DNA from 4 places in the Bradyrhizobium sp. B117 genome. Region 2 is predicted to be linked to each of the others. Evidence: predicted binding sites of a transcription regulator. Region 2 holds the regulator's gene; each other region holds the start of a gene.
What was found. The regulator LexA, encoded in region 2, represses DNA repair genes until DNA is damaged. The targets are predictions, from matches to a motif close to TGTTCNNNNTGTGTTCNG.
Positions count from the first base shown of each region.

Region 1: the regulator LexA is predicted to act here: its motif matches at 4,372-4,389, upstream of AAFG16_RS37070 (PA0069 family radical SAM protein).
Region 3: the regulator LexA is predicted to act here: its motif matches at 5,295-5,312, upstream of AAFG16_RS06000 (ribonuclease T2).
Region 4: the regulator LexA is predicted to act here: its motif matches at 4,923-4,940, upstream of AAFG16_RS33750 (DNA repair protein).

Region 1 covers NZ_CP152414.1:7,641,385-7,649,335, forward strand. The annotation lists gene AAFG16_RS37055 (glycosyltransferase family 39 protein) at 44-1,552, opposite strand; gene AAFG16_RS37060 (ribonuclease HII) at 1,758-2,633, opposite strand; gene AAFG16_RS37065 (VOC family protein) at 2,708-3,163, opposite strand; gene AAFG16_RS37070 (PA0069 family radical SAM protein) at 3,187-4,350, opposite strand; gene AAFG16_RS37075 (phosphoketolase family protein) at 4,561-6,975, shown strand; gene AAFG16_RS37080 (acetate/propionate family kinase) at 6,982-7,951, shown strand, end outside.
Region 2 covers NZ_CP152414.1:5,014,972-5,022,922, forward strand. The annotation lists gene AAFG16_RS24605 (glutamine--tRNA ligase/YqeY domain fusion protein) at 1-1,118, shown strand, start outside; gene AAFG16_RS24610 (nuclear transport factor 2 family protein) at 1,128-1,514, shown strand; gene AAFG16_RS24615 (DUF2171 domain-containing protein) at 1,629-1,862, shown strand; gene AAFG16_RS24620 (ComEC/Rec2 family competence protein) at 1,959-4,241, shown strand; gene AAFG16_RS24625 (hypothetical protein) at 4,250-4,684, opposite strand; gene AAFG16_RS24630 (hypothetical protein) at 4,879-5,091, opposite strand; gene lexA (transcriptional repressor LexA) at 5,288-5,989, opposite strand; gene glp (gephyrin-like molybdotransferase Glp) at 6,166-7,377, opposite strand; gene AAFG16_RS24645 (hypothetical protein) at 7,599-7,793, opposite strand; gene AAFG16_RS24650 (HAD family phosphatase) at 7,939-7,951, opposite strand, start outside.
Region 3 covers NZ_CP152414.1:1,238,369-1,246,319, reverse strand. The annotation lists gene AAFG16_RS06035 (MarR family transcriptional regulator) at 223-765, shown strand; gene AAFG16_RS06030 (response regulator transcription factor) at 762-1,493, shown strand; gene AAFG16_RS06025 (ATP-binding protein) at 1,512-2,900, shown strand; gene AAFG16_RS06020 (haloacid dehalogenase type II) at 3,004-3,720, opposite strand; gene AAFG16_RS06015 (DUF3617 family protein) at 3,730-4,260, opposite strand; gene AAFG16_RS06010 (hypothetical protein) at 4,302-4,595, opposite strand; gene AAFG16_RS06005 (hypothetical protein) at 4,778-5,239, shown strand; gene AAFG16_RS06000 (ribonuclease T2) at 5,358-6,050, shown strand; gene rlmJ (23S rRNA (adenine(2030)-N(6))-methyltransferase RlmJ) at 6,186-7,046, shown strand; gene AAFG16_RS05990 (cold-shock protein) at 7,299-7,514, shown strand; gene AAFG16_RS05985 (outer membrane protein) at 7,587-7,951, opposite strand, start outside.
Region 4 covers NZ_CP152414.1:6,944,338-6,952,288, forward strand. The annotation lists gene AAFG16_RS33740 (error-prone DNA polymerase) at 1-2,583, opposite strand, end outside; gene AAFG16_RS33745 (DNA polymerase Y family protein) at 2,580-4,172, opposite strand; gene AAFG16_RS33750 (DNA repair protein) at 4,069-4,857, opposite strand; gene AAFG16_RS33755 (putative DNA modification/repair radical SAM protein) at 5,020-6,255, shown strand; gene AAFG16_RS33760 (UdgX family uracil-DNA binding protein) at 6,255-7,697, shown strand; gene AAFG16_RS33765 (inorganic phosphate transporter) at 7,795-7,951, shown strand, end outside.

The sequences.
Region 1 (7,951 bases), 2.6 Mb from region 2:
CGCCTTTGCCCACCCTACGATGTCAGCGGCCGGAGCACGCGGGTCAGTTTCCCTTCGGCCGCACGATGGCCCAGCCGATGCGCAGCAATCCCTGTCGACCATTAACCAGCCATTCGAACGCGCGCGGCACCTCCGGCACGATGCCGGGAAAGCGCGCGAGGATTTCCGGCGGCGGGGTGCCGGCCGTGTCGGAGGTGCGCCAGACCACGACGCCGCCGGTCTCGCTGAACTTGGCCTGGCTCATCCACGGCGTCCGCCCGGGCTGAGCGTCGATGAACAGATGCGGCCGGCCGGAATGCAGCGTGATCAGGCTGGCGAGCTGGGTGTCGCCGGCGACCGCGCGCAGGCGATGATTGGTGCGGCGAGCGAAGCTCTCGTCGAAGAAATCAGAGATCGCACGCGCCGGCATCGAGGTCGCGATTTCATTGGTGCCGGTCCAGGGCAGGAACAGCACGGCGAGCACGACGCCGGCGGCCGGCGCGGCGACGGCGGCAGCCCACACCGTCCGCAGCATCCGCGCGCGGCGCATTGCGATGAGGTCGCCGGCCGCGACCACCACGGCAAGCCCGGACATCACCAGCACGACTCCGGCGCCGCCGACGACGGAGTTGAGCCCGAGCAGGCCCGAGATCAGCACCGCGCCGAGTGCCGGCGCCAGCGCAAAGAAGTAAACGAAGTTGCGCCCGAGCGGCTCGACTGGTGGGCGGAAAATGATCGGCGCTTCCTCGCCCTTGGTGACGAACAGGCCGGTGTTGAGGAAGGTCAGCGCCGGGATCGTCGCCGCGCCGAGCACGAGCCCGCCAAGCAGCCAGGCCGCATGGAGCGCGCGGGCGCTGAGCTCCGTGACTTGCGGCAAGGCCGGCATCACAAACGTCTCCGCGCGCATCAGCCAGACCGCATAGGGCAGCGCCAGCACCGCGACGACGATCAGCGCGAACAAGGGATCGAGCGAGCGCAGGGTGCGACGGCCGCCGGCGGTCGAGAGTGCGAAGACGACGATCAGCAGCAGCAGGAAGATCGCGGCAGGCGTGGTCAGCAGCAGCAGGCCGGCCTCGATCGACCAGGCGAACCAGGCATTGCCGCGGCGCTGGCCGATGATCTGCCAGGAATGCAGCAGCAACAGCGCCCAGAGCGGCCGCGCCAGCACCAGCGGGCCGAAATCGAGCGCGGGCGAAGAGAAGGCCAGCACCGTCATGGTCAGGAGCACGGCGAGCACCGCCTGCTGCGAGCCGACCACGGCGCGGGAGAGATGATAGAGCGCGATGAAGGTCGCGATCTCGCAGAGCTGGGCCAGCACGTAGACGCCGAACACGTGGCCGCCGGCGGCGCGATAGGCGATATCGGCGAGCCAGATCGGCAGCGGCGGCCCCAGATCCGTACCGACCTGATATTCGCGGCCGAACGCCAGCAGCGTCGCGAGGCTCCCGGGCGGGCTGCGATAGAACGCCAGCGCCACGAACAGCCACATCAAAGCCTGGAGCAGCACGGCGATCCACACAATCAGCCGCGGCCGGGCGCGAATGAGCTCGATGACCAGGGAGGTAAACCGCATGCAACGTCCGAAAGATGCAGCCAACCCGTCCAGCCGGCCCTATTCGCTCACACCTGTTTTGATAATGGGCGCAGCGCGCTGTGGCAACGACGGTCTGCTCCCTCTCCCCGTTCTTACGGAGTTAGGCGCGAGGGCACACGCACAACACGTCGTCATGCCCGGGCTTGTCCCGGCCATGACGATTCGGAGGCTGCGGGCCAGGCCCCTAGAGATTCGCGGAGATATCGACTTCCACACTCGCTTCCACCTGCACCTCGACCTCGGCCACCGTGAACAGATCCTGCACCGGCTCGACGGTCCAGGGCATGTGCTTGGCACGGGCCGCCGCGACGGGGGCGAAGAAGCTGCGGTGGTGGATGGAGGGGCCAAGGCGATCGAGGGCGTCGAGATGCTCGGGGACGGCATAGCCCTTGTGCTGCTCGAAGCCGTAGCCGGGGCAGTCCTGCGCCAGCGCGCACATCAGGCGGTCGCGCGTCACCTTGGCGATGATCGAGGCGGCTGCGATCGACAGCACGATGCCGTCACCGCCGATCACGGCCTCGCAGTCGCAAGGCGTGTCGAGGCGGTCGCGGCCGTCGACGAAGACGTGGCGGGGCGCTTCCGGCAGCGCCACCACGGCGCGCTTCAAGGCCCACAGCGAGGCGCGCAAAATGTTGTCGCGGTCGATTCGCGACGGCGAGGCGACGGCGACCGAGACCTGTGCGGTGGCGCAGATCTTGTCGAACAGTCTTTCGCGCTCCTCGGCGGTCAGGCGCTTGGAATCGTCGATGCCGCGCGGGATGCGGTCGGGATCGAGAATCACCGCGGCCGCCACCACGGGACCGGCCAGCGGCCCGCGGCCGGCCTCGTCGCAGCCCGCGACCGGCCAGATGCCGCGCTTGATCAGCGCGCGCTCGCGGCGGAAGCTCGGCGGCGCGATCGCGATGATGCCTTTCTTGCCGGGCAGGACCGGCGCGGCCTTGACGGCAGGCGCCTTGACGGCAGAGGTCTTGCCCGCCTTGCCGGGCGCGGCCTTCTTCGCAGCGGCGCTCGGCTTGGGCGCGTCTTTGGCCGGCTTCTTGGCGGACTTGTCCCGAATCATGGCCGGGATCGTGCGCAAGCGATCCGGCGAGCGCAACCGGGAACCCCACGCAATTCCCGTTATTCAGACCCGTCCTACTCCGCCAGATGCACCCGCCGATCCTCGCCGACCTCGATGCCGGGCGCGACGACCACTTCCCAGGGATGGCCGTCGGGATCGGCGAAATAGCCGGAATAGCCGCCGTAATCGGTCTCATGCGCCGCTTTCAGCGGAGCCGCGCCCTTGCCAAGGGCGAAAGCCAGCACGGCATCGACCTCCTCGCGTGTCCGGCAGTTCCAGGCAAGCGTCGTGCCGCGGAAGGTCGATGGCCTCGGATCGTCAGGTAACTTGGCGTCGGCTGCGAGCTGATCCCAGGGATACAGCGCGAGCACCGGACCGCCCGTATCGTAGAATGCGACCGCCTCGCCGGTTGCCTTCAGACGGCGCGCAAAGCCGAGCGCATCGTAAAAGGCGATGCTGGCGCGGATGTCGCTGACGCCCAGCGTGATAACGGTAAGCCGCGGCACCGGCGGAGGGAGATCTTTGCTCATGCGACGCGTCTTCCCTTTCCCGATCAGAACAGGCTGAGCTGCTCGCCGTTCTGCTTCGGCTTGGCAAAGTGATCCGTCGTCAGCTTCGAGCGCCGCTTGTTGAGGCCAAGCCTGTCGCAGGCGATCTCGAAGCGTCGGCCGATGGTCCAGGCCATCGGTCCGGTGCCCTTCATCCGCTCGCCCCATTTCGCATCGTAATCGCGGCCGCCGCGCATGTCGCGGATCAGCGTGAAGACGTGACGATAGCGGTCCGGATAGTTGGCCATCAGCCATTCCCGAAAGAGATCGCGCACCTCCAGCGGCAGCCGCAACAGCACATAGGAGGCCTCCTTGACGCCGGCATGGGCGGCGGCATCGAGGATGCGCTCGATCTCGGAATCGTTCAGCGCGGGGATCACGGGCGCGACCATCACGGTGGTGGGAATGCCGGCGTCCGAGAGCTGCTTCAGCGCCTCCAGCCGCTTCGGCGGCGTCGAGGCCCGCGGCTCCATGGTGCGCGCCAGCTTCGGATCGAGCGAGGTGACCGATATCGCGACCTTGGCAAGGTTGCGCCTCGCCATGCGCGAGAGAATGTCGATGTCGCGCACCACCAGCGCCGATTTGGTGACGATGCCGACGGGATGGCCGGTGCGCTCCAGCACTTCGAGAATGCCGCGCATGATTTTGCGCTCGCGCTCGATCGGCTGATAGGGATCGGTGTTGGTGCCGATCGCGATCATCCGCGGCTCGTAGCCGGGCGCGGCGAGTTCCTTCTCGAGCAGCGCCGGCGCCTCGGGCTTCACGAACAGCTTCGACTCGAAGTCGAGCCCCGGCGACAGGCCGAGATAGGCATGCGTCGGCCGCGCGAAGCAATAGACGCAGCCATGCTCGCAGCCGCGATAGGGATTGATCGAGCGGTCGAAGCCGATGTCGGGTGAATCGTTGCGGGTGATCACCTTGCGCGAGGTGTCGACCGCGACCGAGGTCTTGAACGGCGGCAGATCTTCCAGGCTCTGCCAGCCATCGTCGAAGGCGACGCGGGCCTCGGCCTCATAACGGCCGCTGGCATTGGACTGGGCGCCCCGCCCTCGCCTGCGCGCACGGTCGATGGCGGCGCCAAGCTGGGGAAAATCAGAGTCCGCACCCGCCGGCTCGGAGGGCGCCGTGACCGGCGGGTGCTTGAGAGCATGAGAGGATGCTGGACTCATGCAGCCAAGATAGCACGACATAGGAACAAATCAAGAACACAAACAAAAAACTCGAAAACAACCCCATGCACAGTAGCCGCCCAAACTTCGGGCGCGCGGCTTTGACCTCGCGCAACACGCTTGTCGAGGCGATCCCGTTTGATGCCGCCCAGGGATCGATCGCGCCGGAACAAAGTTGGTGACGATCCCTGGGTGAAGGTCGGCATGAACATGACAAATCAACAACAATCGGCCGCCGCAAGCAGCGACCTCGATCTGCTCGATCGCTATTGGCGCGCCGCGAACTACCTCTCCGTCGGGCAAATCTATCTCTTGGACAACCCGCTGCTGCGAGAGCCCCTGCGGCCCGAGCACATCAAGCCGCGTTTGCTCGGCCATTGGGGCACGACGCCAGGGCTGAACTTCATCTACGCCCATCTCAACCGCGTCATCCGCGCGCTTGATCTCAGCATCATCTATGTCTGCGGGCCCGGGCATGGCGGCCCGGGCATGGTCGCCAACACCTATCTCGAAGGCAGCTACAGCGAGATCTATCCGGATATCGCGCGCGATGCGGAGGGATTGCGAAAACTTTTCAGACAGTTCTCCTTCCCCGGCGGCATTCCGAGCCATGCGGCGCCGGAAACGCCGGGCTCGATCCACGAAGGCGGCGAGCTCGGTTATGCGCTGGTGCACGCCTACGGCGCGGCCTTCGACAATCCCGATCTGATCGTCGCCTGCGTAGTCGGTGACGGCGAGGCCGAGACCGGCCCGCTCGCAGCGTCCTGGCATTCGAACAAGTTCCTGAACCCCGCCCACGACGGCGCGGTGCTGCCGATCCTGCATCTCAACGGCTACAAGATCGCCAACCCGACCGTACTCGGGCGGATGCCCGACAGCGAGATCCGCGATCTCTTCCGCGGGCTCGGCCACGAGCCGCTGTTCGTCGAGGGCGACGACCCCAAATTGATGCACCAGGCCATGGCGGACGCGCTCGACGTCGCGCTCGCCAGCATCCGCTCGATCCAGCAGCGCGCCCGCGACGGTCGCAAGACGATTGAACGGCCGCGCTGGCCGATGATCGTGCTGCGCAGCCCGAAGGGCTGGACCGGGCCGAAGGAGGTCGACGGCAAGAAGGTCGAAGGTTTTTGGCGCGCGCATCAGGTGCCCGTTGCGAGCTGTCGCGAGAACCCGGCGCATCTGAAGATTCTCGAAGAGTGGATGCGCAGCTACGAGCCGGAAAAACTGTTCGACAAGAACGGCGCGCTCATCGCCGAGCTTCAGGCGCTGGCGCCCGAAGGCAACAGGCGCATGGGCGCCAACCCGCACGCCAATGGCGGGCTGCTCAAGAAGGAGCTGAAGCTGCCGGAGTTCCGCAGTTTTGCCGTGGACGTGCCGCAACCCGGTGGCGTCACTGCAGAGGCGACGCGTGAGCTCGGCAAATTCTTGCGGGACGTCGTCCGCCTCAACGCGCAAGAGCGCAATTTCCGCATCATGGGCCCGGACGAAACCGCGTCAAACCGGCTGGACGCGGTGTTCGAAGCCACAGAACGCGTCTGGATGGAGCCGATCGAGCCTTACGATGTGCATCTCGCGCAGGACGGCCGCGTCATGGAAGTCTTGAGCGAGCATCTCTGCCAGGGCTGGCTCGAAGGCTATCTGCTCACCGGCCGCCACGGCTTCTTCTCCTGCTACGAGGCCTTCATCCACATCGTGGATTCCATGTTCAACCAGCACGCCAAATGGCTGAAGGTGACGCGGCATCTGCCATGGCGGCGCCCGATCGCCTCGCTCAATTATCTCCTGACCTCGCATGTCTGGCGTCAGGACCATAACGGCTTCAGCCATCAGGACCCCGGCTTCGTCGACCTCGTCGCCAACAAGAAGGCCGACATCGTCCGCATCTATCTCCCGCCGGATGCCAACACGCTGCTGTGGATCGCCGATCACTGCCTGCGCACTTACAATCGCATCAACGTCATCGTCGCCGGCAAGCAGCCGGCACCGCAATGGCTGTCGATGCAGGAGGCCGCCACACATTGCGATGCCGGCATCGGCATCTGGACCTGGGCCGGCAATGAGGGCGCCGACAGCGAACCCGACGTCGTGATGGCCTGCGCCGGTGACGTGCCGACACTCGAGACGCTTGCCGCCGTCGACCTCCTCCGCAAGGCGCTGCCGGACCTGAAGATCCGCGTCGTCAACGTCGTCGACCTGATGACGCTGCAACCGAGCGAGCAGCATCCGCACGGCCTGTCCGACCGCGACTTCGACAGCCTGTTCACGCGCGACAAGCCTGTGATCTTCGCCTATCACGGCTATCCGTATCTGATCCACCGCCTCACCTATAACCGCACCAACCATGCCGGCATGCATGTGCGCGGCTTTGCCGAGGAGGGCACCACGACGACGCCGTTCGACATGGTCGTGCTCAACGGGCTCGACCGCTATCACCTCGCCATCGAGGCGATCGAACGCGTGCCGGGCCTGGCGACCAAGGCCGCGCAGGTGAAGCAGCAGTTCCGTGACAGACTGATCAAGCATTCGCGTTACGTGCGCGAGCACGGCGAGGACATGCCTGAGGTGCGCGACTGGGTCTGGCCCGACCGCGCCGGCGGCAACACGCCGGCCGAGGCCGGCGATTGACGCCCCATGTCCGATGCGGTTCTCGTTCTCAACTCGGGCTCGTCGAGCATCAAGTTCGGCCTGTTCGATATCTCCGCGGCCGAGCCCACCCTGCTCTGCAACGGCCTGCTCGACGAACACGAGGCAAAGCCCCGGCTCGCCGTGAAGAGCCCTGCGGGCGAAGACCTGTTCGAGACGCACAAGGAGGCGTCTGAGGCGAACAGCGGCGATCTGTTCACCGATGTGCTGGGCTTCGTCGAGGATCGTTTTGGCGGTCATCGCTTACGCGCTGTCGGTCACCGCATCGTTCATGGCGGGCCGGATTATTCAGGCCCGGTCGAATTGACGGATGGTGTCTATGCAAGGCTGGAGGCGTTGACGCCGCTCGCGCCGCTGCATCAGCCACGATGCCTGGAGCCGATCCGCACCATCGCAGCGATCAGGCCCGGCCTCGCGCAGATCGCCTGCTTCGACACCGCCTTCCATCACAGCATGGCGCCGCCGGCGAGCCGCTTTGCCATTCCAAGGCGCTTCGAGGCGCGCGGCATCCGCCGCTACGGCTTCCACGGCCTGTCGTTCGAATATGTCGCCGGCCGCCTCGCGGAAATCGCGCCGGAGCTCGCGACGAGGCGCATCGTCATCGCGCATCTCGGCAATGGCGCGAGCCTCTGCGCATTGCGCGATGGCCGCAGCGTCGATACCACGATGGGGCTGACGCCGCTCGACGGCCTCGTGATGGGCACGCGAAGCGGCACGATCGATCCCGGCCTGCTGCTCTATCTGCAGCAGCACGAGAAGATGTCCGGCGAAGACGTCCAGCACCTGCTCTATCACCAGTCGGGTCTGCTCGGCGTCTCCGGCATCTCGGCCGACATGCGCACGCTGCTCGCGAGCCACGAGGCGGCGGCGCGGGAAGCGGTCGATCTCTTCACGCTTCGTGCGGCGCAGCAGGTCGCAATGATGACGGCCACGCTCGGCGGGCTGGATTGCCTGGTCT
Region 2 (7,951 bases):
ACCTGCGCGACCCCGTGCTGTACCGCATCCTGCATGCGCACCATCCGCGCACCGGGACCGAGTGGAGCATCTATCCGAGCTACGACTATGCCCACGGCCAGTCGGACGCGATTGAAGGCATCACGCATTCGATCTGCACGCTGGAGTTCGAGGACCATCGGCCGCTCTACGACTGGTTCATCGAGAAGCTGCCGGTGCCCTCCGAGCCGCACCAGTACGAAATGGCCCGGCTCAACATCACCTACACGCTGCTGTCCAAGCGCGTGCTGACCCAGCTCGTCCGCGACGGTCATGTCGCCGGCTGGGACGATCCGCGCATGCCGACCGTGGCGGGCATGCGCCGCCGCGGCGTGCCGCCGGCGGCGCTGCGCGAATTCGTCAAGCGCATCGGCGTTGCCAAGGCCAACAGCGTCGTCGACGTCGGCATGCTCGAGTTCTGCATCCGCGAGGAGCTGAACCGCACCGCGCAGCGCCGCATGGCGGTCTTGAAGCCGCTCAAGGTCGTGATCGAGAACTATCCGGAAGGGCAGACCGAGGAGCTCGAGGCGATCAATCATCCTGACGATCCCTCGGCCGGCACGCGCAAGATCACGTTCGGCCGCGAGCTCTATATCGAGCAGGACGACTTCATGGAGAACCCGCCAAAGAAGTTCTTCCGCCTGTCGCCGGGCAACGAGGTGCGGCTGCGCTATGCCTATTTCGTCAAGTGCACCGGCGTGATCAAGAACGACGCCGGCGAGGTCGTGGAGCTGCGCTGCACCTACGACCCGGCGACCAAGGGCGGCAACGCGCCCGATGGCCGCAAGGTCAAGGCGACCATGCACTGGCTGCCGGCGGCGGCGTCGAAGCCGGCGGAAATCCGCATCTACAACCAGCTGTTCGCCAACCCGAGCCCCGACGCCTCGAACTTCGCGGCCGATCTCAATCCGAACTCGCTGGAGATCCTCTCCGATGCGCGGGTCGAGGCTTCCGTTGCGGAAAGCAATTCGATGGAGCCGATGCAGTTCGAGCGCCAGGGCTATTTCGTGCGCGACAAGGATTCGACGCCCGGCAAGCCGGTGTTCTCGCGCACCATCGGGCTGCGCGATACGTTCGCGAAGGAAGTCGCCAAGGGCTGAGGATCTGAGATGAGCAGCGAGGCCGACGCCATCGTTTCCGCCATCATCGCGAAATGGTGCGCCGGCTTCGCAAAGCTCGATGCCGGCGCGCTGTCGTCGCTCTATGCGAGGAACGCGTTCTTCTTCGGCTCGAATCCACGACTCTATCGGGGCAGGGACGGCGTTGCCGATTACTTCGCCGGCCTGCCGCGCTGGCGTAAGCCATCTGCGGCCTTTTCCGAGGTGAACGCAGCGCAGGCCGGCCCTGACCTGATCAACGTGGCGGCAACCATCACGTTCGACCTCGCGGGCGAACGGGACGATCTCATCGTCAAGATGAGCTGGGTCATCATGCGCGAGGATGGCGACTGGAAGATCGTCAATCACCACGCCTCGTCGCAGGTGCCGCTGATCTAGCGGACGCTCCATCAGTCTCGTCATTCCGGGCTCGCGACTTCGTCGCGCCCCGGAATGACGATTGAACGAACGTAGGCTCGCCGCGTTTACACGGATCCCAACCAAGGATCCGCCATGCAGAACATCGCAGAGCATATGGAAGTCATCGGCGCCGACGGCGTCCACATCGGCACCGTCGACCGGGTCGAGGGCAATCGCATCAAGCTGACCAAGAAGGACAGCGGCGAGGGCAGCCACAAGGGGCACCATCACTTCATCGACAAGGGTCTCGTTGCCGACGTCGAGGGCAACAAGGTCCGCCTGTCGGCGAAAGCGGATGTCGCCGTGACGATGGAAGAGGAAAAGTAGGGCGGGCGTCCGTCCGTTCCTGATCCGTACCGCTATTCGTCCGCCTGCACGTTCCGGTAGCCTTGGCACCCGTCGCGTATCGCAGGGTGCTAGGGAATGGCGGAGCCGGGCCGGCCGCAGCGTGTCTCGCAAGGGATCGCGGGAACTTGGCCGACGGGCCGAACCGCCTCGGCCGGCGGCTTCGCGCCGGTGGGCTCCGGCCTCTGGCCCGCGACCGTCGAGACGCTCCGCGCATGGGCGCGCGCTGAAACCGGCGCCGGGCGGCTGTTGCCGTGGGTGCCTGTCGCGTTCGGCGGCGGCATCGCGCTGTACTTCGCGGCCGATCATGAGCCGGTGCTGTGGGTCGTTGCCGCCACCGCGGTCGCGCTCATGTGTGGTGCGGTCCTGTTGCGGCGGAGCCGGTGGTTTGCGCCTGCGCTTCTGATCGCGGCGGTCGCGGCCGGCTTGGCCATGGCGACCTGGAAGACGGCGCGTATCGCGCACACGGTGCTGGCAAAACCGCTCTATTCGGTATCGTTGTCGGGCTTTGTCGAGGCCCGCGACATCCGCGAGCGCACCGACCGTTTTGTCCTTCGCGTCACCGCGATGGAGGCGCAGCGCAGCGACGTCAAGCTCGAGCGCGTGCGCCTGTCGGTGCGCAAGGGGACCGCGCCCGAGGTCGGCAGCTTCGTGCAGCTGAAGGCGCGGCTATTGCCGCCGATTTCGCCGGTTCGTCCCGGCAGCTACGATTTCTCGCGTGACATGTTCTTCCAGGGCATCGGCGCCTCCGGTTTCGTGATGGGCGCGATCACCGCGTCCGTGCCGCCGGATGCCGGCGGCCTGCGGCTGCGCTATGCCGCGTTCATGCAAGGCCTGCGCGATGCGATCGACGCGCGCATCCGTGCGACGCTCGAGGGCGACAATCGCGCCATCGCGACGGCGCTGCTCACTGGTCGGCGCGATGCGATCACGACGCCCGTCAACGATGCAATGTTCATCTCGGGGCTGGGTCATGTGCTGTCGATCTCCGGCTACCACATGGCGGTCGTCGCCGGCGTCGTGTTCTTCGCGGTGCGCGCGCTGCTGGCCTTGATTCCGGCGCTTGCGGCCGGTTTCGCCATCAAGAAGTGGTCGGCGGCCGCGGCATTGGTTGCGGCGGCGTTCTATCTGCTGCTGTCGGGCGCGGAAGTCGCGACGCAAAGGTCGTTCTTCATGACGGCGGTGGTGCTGATCGCGGTGATGGTCGACCGCCGCGCCATCACCTTCCGCACGCTGGCCGTGGCGGCGCTGATCGTGCTTGCGGTCGCGCCGGAGGCGCTGGTGCATCCGAGTTTCCAGATGTCGTTCGCGGCGACGCTTGGGCTGGTGGCGCTGGTGCAGATCGGCATGCCGAACCTGTTTGCCTCGCCCGATCATTCCACGACCGCGCGCATCGCGCTGTGGGGCGGGCGCGAGATCGCGATGCTGTTCCTGGCCTCGCTGATCGCGGGGCTTGCGACCACGCCCTACGCCGCCTTCCACTTCCACCGCGTCACGCCGTTCGGCGTGCTCGCCAATCTTGGCGCGATGCCGGTGGTCTCGGCGCTGGTCATGCCGGCCGGGCTGTTGGGCCTGCTTGCGGCACCGTTCGGGCTCGACGCCGTGTTCTGGTGGCTGATGGGGATCGGCATCGACTGGATGATTGCGGTCTCGCGCTGGGTAGCGGGACTGCCGGGCGCTGTCGGCAGCATCCCCGCCTTCGGCATAGGCCCGCTGATTGCGGCGAGCCTCGGGGTCATCGTGATGGGTCTGTTGCGCACGCCGCTGCGCTGGTCCGGCGCCGTGGTGCTGCTGGCGGCGATCCTCTGGGGCCTGTCGGCACGCCAACCGGACATTTTAATTGCCGGGGACGGCCAGAGCGTCGCGGTGCGGGGGCGGGACGGGCACCTGCACCTGATCAGGGCCAGCAAGGACGGTTTTCTGCTCAAGGAATGGTTGGCTGCCGACGCCGATGTGCGTGACGCCGGCAGTGCCGCGCTGGCTGACGGCGTGTCATGCGACGAGGCCGGCTGCGTCACGCCGCTCGCCGACGGGCGGCTGGTGGCGCTGTCCCTGCGGATCGACGCGCTGGCGGATGATTGCAGTCGCGCTGCATTGGTGGTGACGGCAAGGCCCGCGCCGCCGGATTGCGCGGCGATGGTGGTCGACCGGCAGCGTCTGACGAGGCAGGGCGCGCTGGCGCTGACACAAGCTGGTGAGGGATTTGCGGTGCTGGCGGTGAAAGCGAGGGGCGCAAATCGCCCCTGGTCGCCGGCTGCTGCCGGCGAGGGCGTTTCCGAACTGACCCTCTTGCCACCGTCTGGAACTCCGCGCGTCCGGGACGCAACACCGTCGGAGGCCGACCTTGCGGCGGAGGACTAGGATCTATTTCAACCGATCGGCAGACGCGGCGTTGTCGGCCGGCTGTCGACACCGACCTGCGGCTTGTGCTCGCGCTCGCTCAGCGGCTGGGTCACGGGCAGTTGCAGCACGGTTGCCTGCTGGCCTTCGACGAGCTGTGTCACCAGCACGTATTTGCCGTCGGGGAATTCGATCGCGTCATGATGGCGATCGGGAATGTGCGGATCGATCTTGCCGAACTTGCCGACGCGCGAATTGACGGTGCGCGTCCAGATCCAGCGATTGTCGTAGCGGACGTTGTCGGCGAAGGCGAGCTCCGTTCCCGGCAGCAGGCAGACCGCGACGGTCGGATCGGCCGCGGAGGCAAAGCCGCGCGTCGAGGTGCCGCGGAACGTTGTCGTCACGATCGTCTCGCCGACCTCGGCAGGGCGCGATGCGACGGCATGCAGGCTGTAGTCACACATCGTGGGTGCTCCTCATGCGGAGATAGCAACCCGTGCCTCTGTCTTACGAGGCGCAGGCCTCTATCAGAGTGGAAGCATAATAGCGTCTGCGCGGTTGTAGGCAAATCTGCGGCTCGCTGCCGCAGCGTGCGATCACATTATCTTTCCCGAATCCGCTGGGAACAAAGTCTGCTTTCGTGCATTCGGTGGGGGTATCAGCGGCCAGCCGGAGCCGACCAGCCGGAATTTGGCCAGACCGCTTGTGACGTTTGCGTCAGCGCATTGCGCGCGTTTCGGACTTGCTCGCTCATTGCAGTCTCCTTGGCCACGTCCTTGCGGACATGGCGGTGCGATGGTGCGGCAACGGCTTGCGACGCTGATGCTGCGACCAGCACCGCGGCTACTGTGCTCAGGATGATCTTGCGCATGAGGTCTCCTCGAACCTTCGCAGCCGAAGCCGTGCTGCTTCGTGCGGTGTGGCGAGGATGTAGCGCCGGGGGAGGGGCCGGATAATCTGCGCGAAACCAGAAAGACTATCCAGCGCGAGCGGACAATCATCCGCTCCGATCTCTGGTCGGCGATGCCGATCGAAGCGCGCGGACAGCGCGCTCAGTACTTCCGGTATCAGTACTTCCGATAAAGCCCGATCAGCTTGCCCTGAATCTTGACCCGGTTCGGCGGCAGGATGCGTACCTCATAGGCCGCATTGGCGGGCTCGAGCGCGATCGAGGCGCCGCGGCGGCGGAAGCGCTTCAAGGTCGCTTCCTCGTCGTCGATCAGCGCCACCACGATGTCGCCGGTGTCGGCGCTCTCGTTGCGCTGGATCAGCGCCATGTCGCCGTCGAGTATGCCGGCTTCCACCATGGAATCGCCGCGCACTTCGAGCGCGTAGTGCTCGCCAGAGCCGAGCATGTCGGGCGGGACGCTAATGGTGTGGCTGCGGGTCTGCAACGCCTCGATCGGCGTGCCGGCCGCGATACGGCCCATCACGGGCACCGCGACGGGACGCTCGCCCTCGTCCGCGGGCGGGCTGGAGGTCGTGCGGACCTTGCCGAGGTTGCCCTCGATGACGCTCGGCGTGAAGCCGCGACGATTGCCGGCGGCGGCCTGCAGCTCAGGCAGCTTGATCACCTCGATGGCGCGGGCGCGGTTGGGCAGGCGGCGGATGAAGCCGCGCTCCTCGAGCGCGGTGATCAGGCGATGGATGCCTGATTTCGAGCGCAGGTCGAGCGCGTCCTTCATCTCGTCGAAGGATGGCGGCACGCCGCTTTCCTTCAGTCGCTCGCTGATGAACCGCAGGAGCTCGTACTGTTTGCGCGTTAACATCTCGACCAAAATCCCCCGGTTGATGTCGTTCGATTCCGAGACGATGAATTCAGCGATAAGCCGCTGCATGCTCGAAACAAATCATGAACGGACACTATATGTTCGATACATGTTCCGCAACTGCTTAATTTACCGTGAACGCGACAAAGTTCGCGCCACGCGTGTGGCCTGCGCGTTCAGACCGGCAGGCGCAGCACCTCGCAAGGTGTGCCGGCTTCGGCCTTCGGCGCGAACGGCGCGCGCACGAGAAGTGCCTGTGCCGCAGCGAGATTCGCAAGCAGCGAGGAATCCTGGTGATTGACGGGAAGGGCGATCAGCGTGCCGTCGTCGCGCGTTTCCAGGCGCGCGCGCAGATAATCCTCGCGCTGGTCGTTGGCGCCGACATCGCGGCCGAGCACCGCGCGCTCGCGGCGATGGTGAATCGCGGAACGGCCCGACAGCGCGCGAATCAGCGGCACCATGAACAGGAAGGCACACACATAGGATGACACGGGATTGCCGGGCAGGCCGATCACGCGCATCGCCGCCAGGTGTCCATGCATCATCGGCTTGCCGGGCCGCATTGCGATCTTCCAGAACGTCATCGCGATGCCCTCGGCCTTCAGCGCCTGCTGGACCAGATCGTGGTCGCCGACCGAGGCGCCGCCGGTGGTGATCAGGATGTCGGCGCCGCTCTCGCGGGCGCGGCGGATGCCCGCGGTGGTGGCGTCCAGGGTATCGGCGGCAACACCGAGATCGACGGTATCGGCGCCCTCACTGCGGGCGAGCGCGTGCAGGGCGTAGCCGTTGGAATAGACGATCTGGCCGGGGCCAGGCGTGGTGCCCGGCATCACCAGCTCGTCGCCGGTGGCGAGAATCGCGACTTTCGGGCGGCGGCGGACGGGCAGAAGCGGGTGATTCATGCCGGCGGCGAGCGCGAGGTCGCGCTCGGTCAGCCGGATACCCTTGCGCAGCAGCACGTCGCCCGCGCGGAAATCGACGCCGGCCGGGCGGATGTGTCGCCCCGTCACGGCCGTTTCCTTGATCGTGATGCGCCTCCCATCCGCAACTGTGTCCTCCTGGATCACGACTGCGTCGGCCCCGTCGGGAACGACGCCGCCGGTGAAGATCCGCACGGCTTCGCCGGCGCCGACCGATCCCGCAAACGGCCGGCCCGCCGCGACCTCGCCGATCACGGTGAGCTGGGAATCGATTGTCGCGGCATCGGCCGCACGCACCGCATAGCCATCCATCGCCGACATCGCCTGCGGCGGCTGCGTGCGCCGCGCCGCGACGTCGCGGGCGAGCACGCGGTGGAAGGCTTGGTCGAGCGCGACCGTTTCTTCAGGCAGCGGCTCTGCGCCGGCAAGCACCGCGGCAAGCGCGTCAGAAACCGGCATCAGGGCCACGGGTGAGAACTCCAGCTGCGTCCGTTCGGGCAAATCGGCGGCGAGAGTTCTAGCCGAGTGCAGGCGCTGAGGCAAAAAGGCGCTCACGCAGGAGGATTCATCCGCTCTGCAGTGAAGGACAGACGTCAAATCCGCCGCGGCATGATCCAGAAGGCCAGACAGACCGGTACGAGGATGGCCATGGCGAGGATGAGAAGGACGAGAGCCACGGCCAGCATCGGTCAACTCCCCGGCGGCTCGTCCGGACTGACGTCCGGCGCTTTGGGACTCTGATCCTTGTCGGGCAGCGGATCGGCCTGCGATTTCAGGTCGGCGGCCTTGCTGATCAGCTTGGCGGAGAGCTCAGAATCCGAGGTGGTTCTGGCGTATTTCATCAGCAGCGAGGCCTGCTTGGTGAGGTAGGTTTTGCCCAACACGACGATAAGCCCGATGTAGAATTCCCAACGGACTTATGAGTCCGGAAGCCCGTATTCGTTCCGGGAACTCTGTACAAAATTGCACAAAGTGATTTGGTTCCTCATTTTGCGTCAGATTAGTTCCAGGCCCCCTGGGCACCGGACGTTAAACCCCGAGC
Region 3 (7,951 bases), 3.8 Mb from region 2:
TTCCGTGGCCAGCATGTCGCCGAGGACATGCTTTTGCGGAAGGCGGAAGTCCAGTATGTTTTGCCGAAATGCCGCTCGACAATCGCACGGTAGATCTGCTCCGGCCGTCGCCGCCTGTCCGGCTCACTCCGGCCGCCCTGCTACGATGCCACCCGACGCGAAGCGATCTAAAATTTCGTGCGGGTCGACGGTTTTGTAACATTGAACCCAAGATACGTCAATATGCCTGACATAAATTTCGCGACTCCCCCCCAAGACGCTGCCGAGCCACGGCCGGCCGCAGGCGACGGAGGCAATTTGCGCTGGGATATCATCGAGCTGCTGTTCTTCGCCTACCGCGATTTCGTCGGCGATCCCGACCAGGAACTTGAGGCCTTCGGCTTCGGCCGGGCCCATCACCGGGTCATGCATTTCGTCTACCGCTATCCCGGGCTGAAGGTTGCCGACCTGCTCGACGTCCTCAGGATCACAAAACAGTCGCTCGGCCGCGTGCTCAAGCAGCTGCTGGACGAGGGCTATATCGTGCAGAAGACCGGCGACAATGACCGACGCCAGCGCCTGCTCTACGCGACGCCGAAGGGCGAGGCGCTGGTGCAGAAGCTCGCCGGGCTCCAGACCACGCGGATCACGAAAGCGCTCGCCGAGATGGCGCCGCAGGATGCCGAGACCGTCAAGCGCTTCCTGCGCGCGATGATCGACCGCGACGATCCGGACAAGGTGCTGGAGACGATCTTCGCTTCCGTCAATCAAGACAGCAAGGAGTGACCGTGCCGCTCGCTGCCACGCTCGCACGACCGCCGGTGCAACCGGCCGACGACGCCCCGCATCTCCTGCTGGTCGATGACGACCGCCGCATCCGCGATCTGCTCTCGCGCTTCCTCGCCGCAGAAGGCTACCGCGTCTCGACCGCCGCCAGCGCCGGCGACGCGCGTTCGAAGCTGATGGGCCTGCATTTCGACCTGCTGATCCTCGACGTCATGATGCCCGGCGAAACCGGCTTCGATCTCGCCCGCTTCATCCGGACTTCCTCCTCGGTGCCGATCGTGATGCTGACGGCGCGGCACGAGGCGGAAGCCCGCATCGAGGGCCTGCAGATCGGCGCCGACGACTACGTGGCAAAACCGTTCGAGCCGCGCGAGCTGGCGCTGCGCATCAACAACATCCTCAAGCGCGCAGCCCCGCCGCCGCAAACCGGGGCGGTCGAGAAGATCGCGTTCGGCCCCTATGTCTATCATCTCGATCGCGGCGAACTCCGCCAGGGCGAAGAGGTCATTCACCTCACCGACCGCGAGCGCGAGATGCTGCGGATTCTGTCGGAAACGCCGGGCGAGACCGTGCCGCGCAGCGCGCTGACCGGCAATGGCAGCGTCAACGAACGCGCCGTCGACGTGCAGATCAACCGCCTCCGGCGCAAGATCGAGACCGATCCCGCCAATCCGCTGTTCCTCCAGGCGGTGCGCGGCATCGGCTACCGCCTGGTGGCCTCGCCATAAATCAGTGAAGCGCGCGCGATGAGCACGATCGATACCGGCCTGACGCTGCTGAAGAGCGCCGCCGGCCGCGTCTCGGCCGCCAATGGCTGGATGGGCAATGCGTTCAAGGGCTGGATGCCGACCGGCCTGTATGCCCGTGCGCTGCTGATCATGATCGTGCCGATGGTGATCCTGCAATCGGTCGTCGCCTTCGTGTTCATGGAGCGGCACTGGAACACGGTGACGCGCCGCCTGTCGGCCGCGGTGGTGCAGGACATCGCCGCGCTGATCGACGTCTACAAGGGCTATCCGCAGGACAAGGACCGCGACCAGATCCGCCGCATCGCGCAGCAGCGCCTCGGCCTCGTGGTCGATTTCCTGCCCGCCGGCGACATGCCGCCGCCGGGACCAAAGCCGTTCTTCTCGCTGCTCGACCAGACCCTGTCGGTGCAGCTCGGCCGCCAGATCGGACGCTCGTTCTGGATCGACACGGTCGGTCGCTCCAACCTGGTCGAGATCCGCATCCAGCTCGACGATGCCGTGATGCGCGTGTTCGCGCAGCGCAGCGCCGCCTATGCCTCGAACTCGGAGATCTTCCTGTTCTGGATGGTCGGCACGTCCTCGATCCTCCTGATCGTCGCGGTGCTGTTCCTGCGCAACCAGATCAAGCCGATCCTGCGCCTCGCCGACGCTGCCGAAAGTTTCGGCAAGGGCCGCGAGGCGCCGAACTTCAGACCCAGAGGCGCGCGCGAGGTGCGGCGCGCGGCGGTCGCCTTCATCGAGATGAAGTCGCGCATCGAGCGCACCATGGAGCAGCGCACCGCGATGCTCGCCGGCGTCAGCCATGACCTGCGCACAATCCTGACCCGCTTCAAGCTCGAGCTGGCGCTGATCGGCGACAATCCCGAGCTCGAGGGCATGCGCAAGGACGTCGACGAGATGTCAATGATGCTGGAGGATTACCTCGCCTTTGCCCGCGGCGATTCCGGCGAACAGTCGCAGCCAACCGACATGGCGCAGGCGCTGGAAGAGCTGCGCAGCGACGCCGAGCGCCACGGCCACGCCGCGACGGTGGCGTTCCACGGCCTGCCGGTGGTGACGGTGAAGCCGGCCTCGTTCAAGCGCTGCCTCGCCAACCTCGTCACCAACGCCGCGCGCTACGGCAAGGCCATCGCCATCACCGGCCAGCGCGATCACCGCTATCTCACCGTCACCGTCGACGACGACGGCCCCGGCATTCCCGTTCACTTGCGCGAAGAAGTGTTCAAGCCGTTCCTGCGGCTGGACAACGCCCGCAACCAGGACGAAGGCGGCACGGGCCTTGGCCTCGCCATCGCCCGCGACATCGCCCGCTCGCATGGCGGCGACATCACGCTCGGCGACAGCCCGATGGGGGGATTGAGGGCGAGTGTGAGAATACCGGTGTAGCTGGCTTTTTCACCTCTCCCCGTAAGAACGGGGCGAGGGAGCGCACCGGCTTCCGGGCTACGATCTCACCTATTCAGGCATCGCGATCTTCAGCTTTCTACATTCACGCCGCCAAACGATCTGCCAGATCCACAAAGCTCGTCGCATAGACGTCGAACCAGCTCTCGGGCGAGACATCGGGCGCAGCGTCGGGCCCGAACTCCAATGGGCGAGGCACGAAGGCCGTCTTCATTCCGAATGCGCGCGCCGCCTTCAGATCATATTTGTGGCAGGCAACCATCAGGATCTGATCCGGCCCATAGCCGAGATAGTCGACGGCGAGTTGATAGACTGCCGGCGCAGGCTTGTAGCTGGTCGCGAGCTCCGCCGTCAGGATCGCGTCGAACGGCAAATCGGCGTGCTTCACCAGCGCGATCACACTGGCCATACCGGCGTTGGACAAGGTCGCCGTACAAAATCTCCGGCGAAGCCGGGTCAGGCCCTCGATCGTGTCCGGCCAGGCATCGAGCTTGGTCCAGACCTCGTTGAGCGCGTCACGCTCGGCCCCGTCAAAACGATCAGACAGGCCGCGCGTCTCGACGAGCTTGTCCAGTGCCTCGCGATAGATGCGATCGACCCGCAACCAGTCGCGGCGGCCGGCGATCACGGCATCCATCGAAGCGCGATAGAGCTCGCGCCACTCCGCCGACAGGGCCGCCCAATCGATGTCGAGCCCCTTGGCCGCATTGATCGCGGCTCCGGCGCGCAGCAGCGGCTGGAAAAAATCAACGCAGGTCCCCTGAACGTCGAACGCGATCGCCTTGATCCCGGTCAGCGCCATTACGCCCACCTATTTCGGCAGCAGCGCCTTCAATTTATCGACGTCGCGCACGTTCATCTTGAAACCGCCGGGCATCACGATGTCGCCGGGCTTCTGGTCGGGCTTGCAGGCGCCCAGCCACTTCGCTTCGAGCGTCATGGAGGTATCGCGGCCCGCGGGGCCGGCAGCGCCGCCTTGCGCGTGTGAGGAGGTCTTCACCGTGTAGGCCGAATTGAAATCGCCCGTGATCTCGGCATGCGAGGTCGTGCTGATGCCGGCGACGTTGCACTCGGAATCGCTGACATAGCCGGTTGCGGTCTTCTTGATGTCCTGCCTGGAGCAGATCTGCTTGGCCATCGGGGAGACGTTGTTGCTCATCTCCTTGTCGACGGTCTCGTCGGTGCAGTGCTGCATGGTCATTTCCGGCATCGCCGAGCCGCTCCTGACCATCTTCATTTCCCAAAGGCCGGCCTTGCGCACCGGCAGGTCGTCGGCACTGGCCACGCCGGCCGACAAGACGAGGCAAAGGCTTGAGCCGAGCAAAGCGAGTTTGCGCGTCATGTTGGAGGCTCCCGGCTTGAGAGAGGCGGCGTTACGACGCCTCAGTACAGCGTGCGGATCGGCCGTTCGGCGGCGCCATAGGGCACCCAGCGGCAGGAGAACGAGATGTAGCCGCCCTCATAGGCCTGCACCGCGAGGAATTTCACGACCTTGCCGTAGCGCGCGCAGTGATCGACCGCGACCTGACGGGCATCGACCTGGGTCGCCATCGAATAGGCGATGATCCCACCGGTGTCGTTGCCCTTGAAAGGTGGCACTGGAAGGAGGTCAGCACGCGCCGACTGGCTCGCCATCATCCCCAGGGCGAGAAGGCCCGCGGCCGCAATGATTCGCATTCCCGTTACTCCAATTGGTTGGCGCCAGTTTACGGTGCCGGGATGGAAGTGAAAAGAACCGAAGCCCTGCCGGGCGCGCCCTTACGGTCAACTCCTCGCCAAGTGTTGCCGTGCTGCACTTGACCCCGCCCGGCCTTCGCGGCACCGTCCGACCTTCGCAAGACCAGCTGTCCGGATTGCCCATGCGCGCCCTCCCCCTGAAATCGCTCCGCTTCGCCGCCGTGCTCGGCCTCATGTTCGGAGCGCTGTCGCTCGGCGAGGCCAGGGCCGCCAATCCGCTCGAGCTGAACTTCTGGCTGAGCGGGCCGCGCTATGACGGCGCCGTCGCCGATTGCGACAGGGCGCTGCCGACGATCGCCAGCCAGTTCTGGGAGAAGGAAAGCTCGTTCTGGAATTCTCCGTTGAAGATCACGGGCTTCGCCGCCGTTCACGAGGTCGCGTTCCGGCCCTGGCAGTCCGACAACATTCCGCGCCGCTACTGCACCGGCGATGCCTTGCTCAACGATGGCAAGGTGCGCAAGGTGCATTTCTCGATCATTGAGGACGGCGGCTTTGCCAGCTACGGCAACGGCGTCGAATGGTGCGTGGTCGGGCTCGACCGCAACTGGGCCTACAATCCGGCCTGCCGCGCCGCCAGGCAGTAATTCGAGAAGCCCGATTCGGCCCGATCAAGCGGCCGAATGCGTCTCGCGTCCATTTTGTTCTTGAAATGTTCCCATCGCCTGCTAGGCTGACTGCACAGTCTAGTTGAGGGGCGTCGCCATGTTTCATTCCAGATTGCATTCATTCTCCCGCCTGATGATCTCGCTGACCCTGGCTGCCGGGCTGGTCACGCTGGCCGGCGGCGCCAAGGCGCAGGACAAGCGGCAGAACGCGCCCGGCGAATTCGATTTCTATGTGCTATCGCTGTCATGGTCGCCTTCGTTCTGCGAAGAGGCGGCGGAGCGCGGCGGGCGCTCCCAGATCCAGTGCAGCGGCCGGCCCTACTCTTTCGTGGTGCACGGGCTGTGGCCGCAATATGAGAGCGGCTTCCCCGAATATTGCCAGCGGCCGGCGCCGCGGCTGAACCGCAACATCGTCTCCTCTATGCTCGATCTGATGCCGGCGCCGGGCCTGATCTTCAACGAGTGGGACAAGCACGGCACCTGCTCGGGCCTCGAAGGCCGCAGCTATTTCGAGACGATCCGCAAGGCGCGCGCCGCGATCAAGATTCCGGCCGAATATCTCGACTTGTCGCAGGCCAAGACCGTGGCGCCGACGGAGGTCGAGGAGGCCTTCATCAAGGCCAATCCAGGCCTGAGCAATGCCGCCATCTCGGTTACCTGCAACCGGACACGGCTGTCCGAAGTGCGCATCTGCCTCAGCAAGGATCTGCAGTTCCGCGCCTGCGAGGAAACCGACCGCCGCGCCTGCCGCCGCGACCAGGTGACGATGCCGCCGATCAGGGGTGGTTGAGGCACAACGCTCTCGTCGTCATTCCGGGATGGTGCGTTAGCACCAGACCCGGAATCTCGAGATTCCGGCTTCACGCTTCGCGTGCCCCGGAATGACAGCAGTTACTTTCATCGCGCGATGTCGTAACTGTCCGCCATGAACTACCGCCACGCCTTCCACGCCGGCAACTTCGCCGATGTCATCAAGCACATCGCGCTCGCGCGCATTCTCACCTATCTGCAGGACAAGCCGGGGGCGTTCCGCGTCATCGACACCCATGCCGGCGCCGGACTCTACGATCTCGAAGGCGACGAGGCGCGGCGCAGCGGCGAGTGGCTGACCGGCATCGCGCGGCTGATGCAGGCGCGCCTGTCGAACGAGACCGCGGCGCTGACGAAGCCCTATCTCGACATCGTCCGCGCCTTCAATCCGAAGGGTGAGCTCAAGGCTTATCCGGGCTCGCCGCTGATCGCGCGCGGCCTGCTGCGGCCGCAGGACCGGCTCGTCGCCTGCGAGCTCGAGCCGAAAGCGCGCAAGGCGCTGATCGACGTGCTGCGCCGTGACGAGCAGGCCCGCGTGGTCGATCTCGACGGCTGGGTTGCATTGCCGGCCTTCGTTCCACCGAAGGAACGGCGCGGCCTCGTGCTGATCGATCCGCCGTTCGAGGCCAAGGACGAGTTCGAAAAACTCGGCGAAGCCTTCGCAACGGCCTTCGCGAAATGGCCGACCGGTATCTATGTAATCTGGTATCCGGCCAAGAACCGCCGCGCCACCGACACGCTGGCGCAATCGGTGGCGCGGCTCGCAGCCGCAGCAAAGCCTCCGGGAAAATGTCTGCGGCTCGAATTCAGTGTCGCGCCGCAGCTTGATGGCGCAGCGCTCACCTCCACGGGACTCCTGATTGTCAATCCCCCCTACACGCTACACGGCGAGCTCAAGACCATCCTGCCCGAGCTGGAAGTGCCGCTCGGCCAGGGCGGCGCTGCCAGATTCCGATTAGAGGTACCTCGACCGTAACACTCCGGCATTCTTGGGAAAAAGATGCAGGAGCGGTAGTCAATCTGCAACGAACCGTATTATGCTGTTTGCGTGACTGGCTTTACGTTCCGCTTCCGCGAATGGTTGCGGCGGAGTGAAGGCCCTAAGAAAGATCCGACCGGACCGATGAGGTCCGCCAAAGGATGGCCAGCTCCCGGGCTTCGTAAGGTCCGGTCATGTCGTGACGTGAGTCTGCGTCGCGACGGAGGAGCAATGAGGGGGAGTTTCCCGATGGCCATGACGGGGACGGTCAAGTTCTTCAACGGCGAGCGCGGCTACGGTTTCATCAAGCCGGACGACGGCGGTCGCGATGTCTTCGTTCACATCACCGCTGTTGAGCGGGCGGGATTGAAGGACCTTGCCGAAGGACAGCGCATTACTTTCGAAGTCGAACCGGACAAGAAGGGGAAGGGACCGAAGGCGGTCAACTTGGTCATCCTCTCCTAGCGCGCCTGACTTAAAAAAAATCCCGACCGCGAGCGGCCGGGAGGTTGTGTCCGGTATTTTCTTCTTCAGCTATCAGAAGTGATAGTTCACGCCCGCGCGCACAACGCTGGCGCTATAGCCGTTTGACACGCCTGTAATGGCGAACTGGCTCGTCGACAGATTGATGTAGAGATATTCGAGCTTGGCGCTCCAGTTCGGCGCGAGGCCGACTTCGGCGCCGGCGCCGATGGTCCAGCCGGCGCTGGTGTGCGACTCCGTCCAACCGAAGGTCTGCGCGCGCAGCTCGCCGAAGGCGAGGCCGGCGGTGCCGTAGAACAGCACGTTGCTGAACGCATAGCCGGCGCGGCCGCGCAGGGTGCCGAACCACGGATTGGAGAACTTCCACGGCGCGAACGTGTCGTCGGCGCCGGCGGCCTGGATGTCGCCCTCGACGCCGA
Region 4 (7,951 bases), 1.9 Mb from region 2:
CAACTGCTCGTGCGTCCCTGACTCAGGCGCATCGATATTTCGCATGCGGCGCAATGCCTGATCGCGCTTCAACGACTCCTCATCGGGATCGAGCCAGTGAAAACCATCGATCTGGCGAAAGCCGAGGCGTACGGCACAATAATTGTCCTTCGTATTCTCCAGCGTGTTCTGCGCAAAGCTGTAGGACACGTCGATGTCACGCACCTCGACGCCGTTCTTGCGGGCATCGCCGACGATCTGCGCCGGGGCGTAAAAGCCCATCGGCTGCGAGTTCAACAGGCCACAGCAGAAGGCATCGGGATGGTAGTGTTTGAGCCATGACGAGATGTAGACGAGCTGCGCGAAACTCGCGGCATGGCTCTCAGGGAAACCGTAGGAGCCAAAACCCTTGATCTGGTCGAAGCAGCTTTTGGCAAAGTTGGGATCGTAGCCGCGCGCGACCATATTGCCGATCAACTTCTCCTCGTACTGGCCGATGGTGCCGACATTGCGGAAGGTCGCCATCGAGCGGCGCAGGCCGTTGGCTTCTTCGGACGTAAAATGTGCGGCCTCGATCGCGATGCGCATCGCCTGCTCCTGGAACAGCGGCACGCCCAACGTTTTGTGCAGCACATTGTAAAGCTCGTCCTTGTCGCCGTGATCCGGCGACGGAGACGGATAGCTCACCTTTTCCAGACCATTCCGCCGCCGCAAGTAAGGATGGACCATGTCGCCCTGGATCGGTCCCGGCCGCACGATCGCGACCTCGATGACGAGATCGTAGAACGTCCGCGGCTTCAGGCGCGGCAGCATGTTCATCTGGGCGCGGCTCTCGACCTGGAAGACGCCGAGCGACTCGCCGTCGCACAGCATGTCGTAGACCTTGGGGTCGTCCTGCGGGACGGTCGCCAGAACCCAACGCTCGCCTTTGTGCTGATCGATCAGATCAAAACACTTGCGGATGCAGGTCAGCATGCCCAGCGCAAGCACGTCGACCTTCATCATGCTGAGCGCGTCGACGTCGTCCTTGTCCCATTCGATGAAGGTGCGGTCGTCCATCGCGGCGTTGCCGATCGGCACATAGGTGTCGAGCCGGTCCTGCGTCAGCACATAGCCGCCGACATGCTGGGACAGATGGCGCGGGAATTCGATCAGCTCTGTCGCGAGCTCGACCGCGAGGTTGATCATGGGATTTTGCGGATCGAGCCCGGCCTGCCGGACCTGCATGTCGTTGAGGCCCTTGCCCCAGCTGCCCCAGACGGTGTCGGCGAGCGCGGCGGTGACGTCCTCGGTCAGGCCCAACGCCTTGCCGACGTCGCGAATGGCGCTGCGCGGACGGTAATGGATGACGGTGGCGATGATCGCGGCGCGGTGGCGACCGTAGCGGCGATAAACATATTGCATCACCTCCTCGCGCCGCGAATGCTCGAAGTCGACGTCGATGTCGGGCGGCTCCAGCCGCTCCTTGGAGATGAAGCGCTCGAACAGCAGGTCAACCTTGGTCGGGTCGACCGAGGTGATGCCGAGCACGTAGCACACGGCCGAGTTCGCCGCCGAGCCCCGCCCCTGGCACAAAATGTTCTGGCTGCGCGCATAGTGCACGATGTCGTGCACGGTGAGGAAGTAATGCGCGTATTTCAGCTCGGCGATCAGCGCGAGCTCTTTCTTGAGAGTGGCACGCAGCTTGTCGTCGATCTTGCCGCCGAAATATTTGTCGACGCCCGCCCAGGTCAGATCCTCCAAATGCCCCTGCGCGGTCTTGCCGGGCGGCACCGGCTCATCCGGATATTGGTATTTGAGCTGGTCGAGCGAGAAGTCGATTCTGTCCGCAAAGCGCATGGTCTCCGTGATCGCCTCGGGGAAATCGCGAAACAGCCGCGCCATCTCGCGGGGCGTCTTCAGAAAGCGCTCGGCATTGGCTTCCAGCTTGCGTCCCACCGCCTCGATCGTGGTCTTTTCCCGGATGCAGGTCAGCACGTCCTGAAGCGGACGGCGCGCGGGATGGTGGTAGAGCACCTCGTTGGTCGCGAGCAGCGGCACTTTGGCTTTTGCGGCGAGATCGTCGAGCCGCGCCAGGCGGCGGCGGTCGTCGCCGCGATAGATCAGGCTCGCCGCCAGCCACACGCCCTCGGCACCCCTGTCCTTCAGCTTTGCAAGAATATCCAGCACCTGCGTCGGCTCGAAGCGATGCGGCAGCATCAGGACCAGGAGCTGCCCTTCGGCGAACTCGAGCAGGTCAGCAAACCTGAGATGGCATTCGCCCTTCTCGATCCGCGTGATGTCGTCGCCGCGCTTGCCTCGGGTGAGGAGCTGGCACAGCCGGCCATAAGCGGCGCGGTCGCGCGGGTACACGAGAATATCGGGCGTGCCGTCGATGAAGACGATGCGCGCGCCGATCAGCAGTTTCGGCTTGTGCAGCACCTTGTCATTGTCGAGCTCCTTGTAGGCGCGCACGACGCCGGCGAGCGTGTTGTGATCGGCAATGCCGATTGCGGGGATGCCGAGGATGCTGGCCTGATGCACATAGGCGCGCGGATCCGAGCCGCCGCGCAGGAAGGAGAAATTGGTGGTGATGCCGATCTCGGCATAGGCTGATGTCGTCATGCGAAGAGCCCGTGTACATACCAGTTGGGAGAGGCGGGCTCGCCGTCGCCGTCGAACACTTCCCCTTCGTAAAGACCGTCGCGAAAGATCCAGAAGCGCAGGCCCTCGGCATCCTCGATGCGGAAATAATCCCGCGTCAGCTGCTTGCCGTCCTGCCGCCACCATTCCATCGCGATGCGCTCGGGCCCTTCCACCCGCACCACCGCATGCAGCGCGCGGCGCCAGGTGAATTGATGCGGCGGACCGTCGGGCACCGTCGCGAACGGCACCTTGATCGGCTCGGGCTTCTCGAACAGACGCAACGGGCGCAGCGGCGGCTCGCTCTCGGCGCGGGCCGGCCATTCGGCCTGCATGGCGGCCGCGAGATGATGCTGGCCGGGCGCGGTCAGCACGGCGCATTCCGGGATATGGGTATCCTGCGGCAGATGCACGACGACGCGCTTTCCCCCGATCCGCGCGGCGATGCGGTCGATCAAGGCGGCAAGCTCGTCATTGTCGTGGACATGGGCATCGAGATCGCGCTGCTCCTGCACCACGATCTCGGTGCGGCTCGCCGACAGGCGCACCATGTCGAAGCCGAAGCCGGGATCGAGGGGATCGGCGAGCGCATCGAGGCGCTCGCGGAACAGGCGGTCGACAACCGCGCTTCGCGTCACCGGCCGCCCGGTCTCGACCATGATCGCGCGCACCACGCCGTCGGTGCGGAAGAACGCGGCTTCGAGGCGCCGTGCGCCCTTGCCCTGCTTCTCCATGGAGGCGATCAACGTATCGGCCAGCCGCGACAGCGTCATCGCGATCATGGTGTCGGTTGCGATCGGCTCGGCAAAGCGCTTCTCGACGATATAGTCGGGCAGCGGCTTGCGCGGATTGATCGGCGCATCGCCCTGCCCCAGCGCATGCGCGAGCAGCGTGGAGAACCGGGCGCCGAACCGCGCCGTGATCTCGCTCGGCGAACGCGAGGCGACATCGCCGATGGTCTTCAGACCGGCACGGCGCAGGCCGGTGGTGATGGCCTCGCCCGCGCCGAGCGCGGACACCGGAAACCGGTCGATCGCCGCCGCCTCGCCGCCGTCGGCGACGATGCCTGAAGTCTGCCGCGTCAGCGTGCGCGCGCAGACGGAGGTGCCGGCGATCGCCGCGCTGACGGCAAAGCCTTGCCGGGCGAGCGCACGGACCAGTGTCTGCAACAGCGCGGCCTCGCCGCCGAACAGATGCGCGCAGCCGGTGATATCGAGGAACAGCCCATGCGGGGCATCGAGCGCCACCAGCGGCGTGAAGCGGTCGCACCAGTCCGCGATGTCGCTGAGCGTCTTGGCATCGGCCACGACATCGGCGTCGAACACCTTCAAGTCCGGACACATCGCCCGCGCATTGGCGAGCGGCTGGCCGATGTACAGGCCGAGATGCTCGGCAACCTCGTCGAGCGCATGGATCACCAGCGCATTGTTGTCCTTGATGACGACGATGCTCGGTTCGTTATTGTTTTTACCCAGCCCGGCGCTGCCAAGAAACCGCTGGATCCGGTCGATGGGCAGGCGCGGCAGCCACAGGCTGAGAATGCGTCGACGGTTCACTGAACTGGCACTCATCACAATTCCATTCCATGATCCACCGGCCGCACGGGCCATGACGATTGCGCAAGAGCTCGGCATCGAAGCGCGGCGCGCCCCAGGCACTCCATACTGGCCCCGGCGGCGAATGCGCCGCGCGCAGCATCCATCGCGTCTCCGCGGTCGAAGGCAGCGGCTGCGCCGCCATGCGCAGCATCAGCCCGGTGACGCCTGAAGATTGCGCGGCGAGCGTCAGCTTGCGGCTCGCGACGAGATCGAACTGCCTGACATCGCCCCAGAGCTCGAGCACCACAGCGCCGAGCGCATCGCAGGCGAGCGCGTCGGCCGAGGTGCGCAGCGCGCTCTCGACATCGGCGGCGCGCACCATCACCACGCGGCGCGGATCGAGGCCAAGCTCGGCGAGCCCGCTCATCGACAGCGCGCCGGTCTCAAATTCCGAAAAATCCTGCCGCACCCACAGCAGCGGCCGCTGTGCCGAGACGCGCCCTGCGAGGCCCATGACAAAACCCGTCGCGGCTGTCCCCTGCCGACCCTCGCAAAACACCTCGTGGATCGCCGCGCGCGCGAGCCCGCCCTTCAGCGCGGCGTCGGCCTCGCCATGGCCGAGCGCGATCCGATCGTGATGATGCACGACCTCCGCCGTCTCGATGCGCTCGATCTGGCCGCGCAAGGTCGCAAGCGCGCTGATGCGTGCGCTGCTCATGCTCGCCGCTCCTTCAGAGGTGATTGCCGGTGGCTCTCAAAAAGAGAACCAGCGGCTGGCTCATTTGTTCATGGTATGTTCTAATATAAAGCTAACGGCGCCCGAAGAGTCAATCGAATTGGCGCGCCAAAGATTCATGAGTGGAATCAAAGAGATTCAAGCATGGACATACAACGCAAACTGGCAATTCTCGCGGATGCCGCCAAGTACGACGCGTCCTGCGCCTCCAGCGGCACCGAGAAGCGGGATTCCAGCGACGGCAAGGGCATGGGCTCGACCGCCCCAGGCATGGGCATCTGCCATTCCTACGCGCCGGATGGACGCTGCATCTCGCTGCTCAAGGTGCTGCTGACCAACGCCTGCAATTACGATTGCCTCTATTGCGTCAACCGCGCCTCCTCCAACGTGCCGCGCGCCCGCTTCACCATCGAAGAGGTGGTCAAGCTGACGCTCGACTTCTACCGGCGCAATTACATCGAGGGCCTGTTTCTCTCCTCCGGCATCATCCGCAGTCCCGACTACACCATGGAGCAAGTGGTGAGCGTCGCGCGAAAACTGCGCGAGGAGCATCACTTCCGCGGCTACATCCATCTGAAGACCATTCCCGAGGCCGACGACGCGTTGATCGCGGAGGCCGGCAAATATGCCGACCGTCTCTCCATCAACATCGAGATGCCGCAGGAGACGAGCCTGCAGCAATTCGCGCCGGAGAAAGATGTCCGAGCGATCCGCCGCACCATGGGCCGGCTGCGGCTGAAGCTCGACGAGGCCGAGGAAAGCCGCACCGCGAAGACGAAAGCAAAACCGCAGCGCTTCGCGCCGGCCGGCCAAAGCACGCAGATGATCGTCGGCGCCGACAACGCGAACGACCACACCATCCTCCACACCAGCGCCAATCTCTACGGCTCCTACCGGCTGCGGCGGGTCTACTACTCCGCCTTCAGCCCGATCCCCGACGCCAGCCGCGCCTTGCCTCTGGTGCAGCCGCCGCTGCTGCGCGAGCACCGGCTCTACCAGGCCGACTGGCTGATGCGGTTCTACGGATTCGACGTCGGCGAGATCGTCGACGACAGCGCGATGCTGCCGCTCGACATCGATCCGAAACTCGCCTGGGCGCTGCGCCATCGCGATCGCTTCCCGCTCGACGTCAACCGCGCCAGCCGCGAGGAGCTGCTGCGCGTGCCGGGCTTCGGCACCAAGGCGGTCGAGCGCATCATCGCGACGCGCCGCACCACCACGATCCGCCTCTCCGATCTCGCGCGCCTGCATGTGCCCCGCAACAAGGCGCTGCCGTTCATCGTCCTCAGCGATCACCGCCCCTCAGCGCACCGCCTCGATGCGGCCGGGCTGATCGAACGGTTCAAGCCGAAGGCAACGCAACTGGGGTTTGGCTTCTGATGCAGTACATCATCCTCGACACCGAAACCGATTTCGACGGCTGGCGCAAAGCGGCGCGTTCACTCGTGCTTCATCATGTGGAGCCCGCCGATGTCACCTGGGCCGTGCAGGGCGGCGAAGCCGATTTGTTCGCGCCACCCGCGCCGTCTCCGATCCTCGAGGTGAACGACGGCACCTTCAACGTTCCGGCAAAATTCGTCGAGCTCGCCCAGGCCGCGATCCTGCATCGCGATGGCGAGCGTTTTGCGATCCTCTATCGCCTGCTGTTCCGGCTGAAGGACGATCACGATCTCATCGAGGTCGCGACCGACTCCGATGTCGCGCAGGTCATTGCGATGGCGAGAGCGGTTCATCGCGACGAGCACAAGATGCATGCCTTCGTGCGCTTCCGCGAGATCGGCCGCGAGCGCGCCGCGCATTACGTCGCCTGGTTCGAGCCGGAGCATCACATCGTCGAGCTCGCCGCGCCGTTTTTCGCAAAACGCTTTGCCGACATGCCGTGGTCGATCCTGACGCCGGACCTCTGCGCGCATTGGGACGGCCACGCGCTCTCGTTCACGCCGGGCGTGAGCAAGAGCGAGGCACCTGGCGAAGACCGGCTGGAGGAAACCTGGCGGCGCTACTACGCCAGCATCTTCAATCCGGCCCGGCTGAAGGTGAAGGCGATGCAGACGGAGATGCCGAAGAAATACTGGAGGAACCTGCCCGAGGCTTCGATCATTAAACCCCTGATCGAGGACGCCGAGCGCATGACCGGCGCCATGATCGCCAATGCCGCAACCGATCCGCACAAGCCTCAGAAGCGGGCGGAGGCTCCGATGAAACGCAAACCTGCTGCCGACGATCTCGAAGCCCTCCGCGAGGAGGCCGCGCATTGCCGCGCCTGCCATCTCTACAAGGACGCGACACAGACCGTGTTCGGCGAGGGCCCGAAGAACGCCAACATCATGCTGGTCGGCGAGCAGCCCGGCGACAAGGAAGATCTCGCCGGCCATCCTTTCGTTGGACCCGCCGGGCAGATGCTCGACCGCGCGCTGGAGGAAGCCGGCGTCGACCGCAAGAAGGTCTACGTCACCAACGCGGTCAAGCACTTCAAATTCGTGCCGCGCGGCAAGATCCGCCTGCATCAGAAGCCGAACACACCTGAGATCCGGGCCTGCCGGCAATGGTATGAGCGGGAAGTTTCGGCAATCCAGCCTGATCTCATCGTCGCGATGGGCGCCACCGCCGCGCAGAGCGTGTTCGGCAAGATCACTCCGATCGGAAAGACCCGCGGCCGGCTCATAGACCTGCCCGATGGACGCAAGGCGCTGGTGACGGTGCATCCGTCCTATCTGCTGCGGCTGCCCGATCCGGAAGCGAAAGTACTGGAGTATCAGCGCTTTGTCGAAGACCTGAAGATCGCCGCCGCCTTGCAGAAGAAAGCTGCCCGCGCCGCTTAAATAGAAGAGGAAAGCGACGTTAGCACGCAGGTTGTCATCCAGCCTTCAAATCATTCGCGGACAATAGCCCTTCCAATAGGTTAAGGGGCGTTCAAACATGACCGATGTAGCATTTAACGGGACGGTAGCCGATGGCACGCCGATCCAGCCGGCTTCCCGGCCAAACCTCGACAAGGGCTTCAACCCTCTCACGATGATCCTGTTCTTCGGCATCCTCGCCGCGGGCCTGCTGTTCGTCGCCTACAGCATCTATG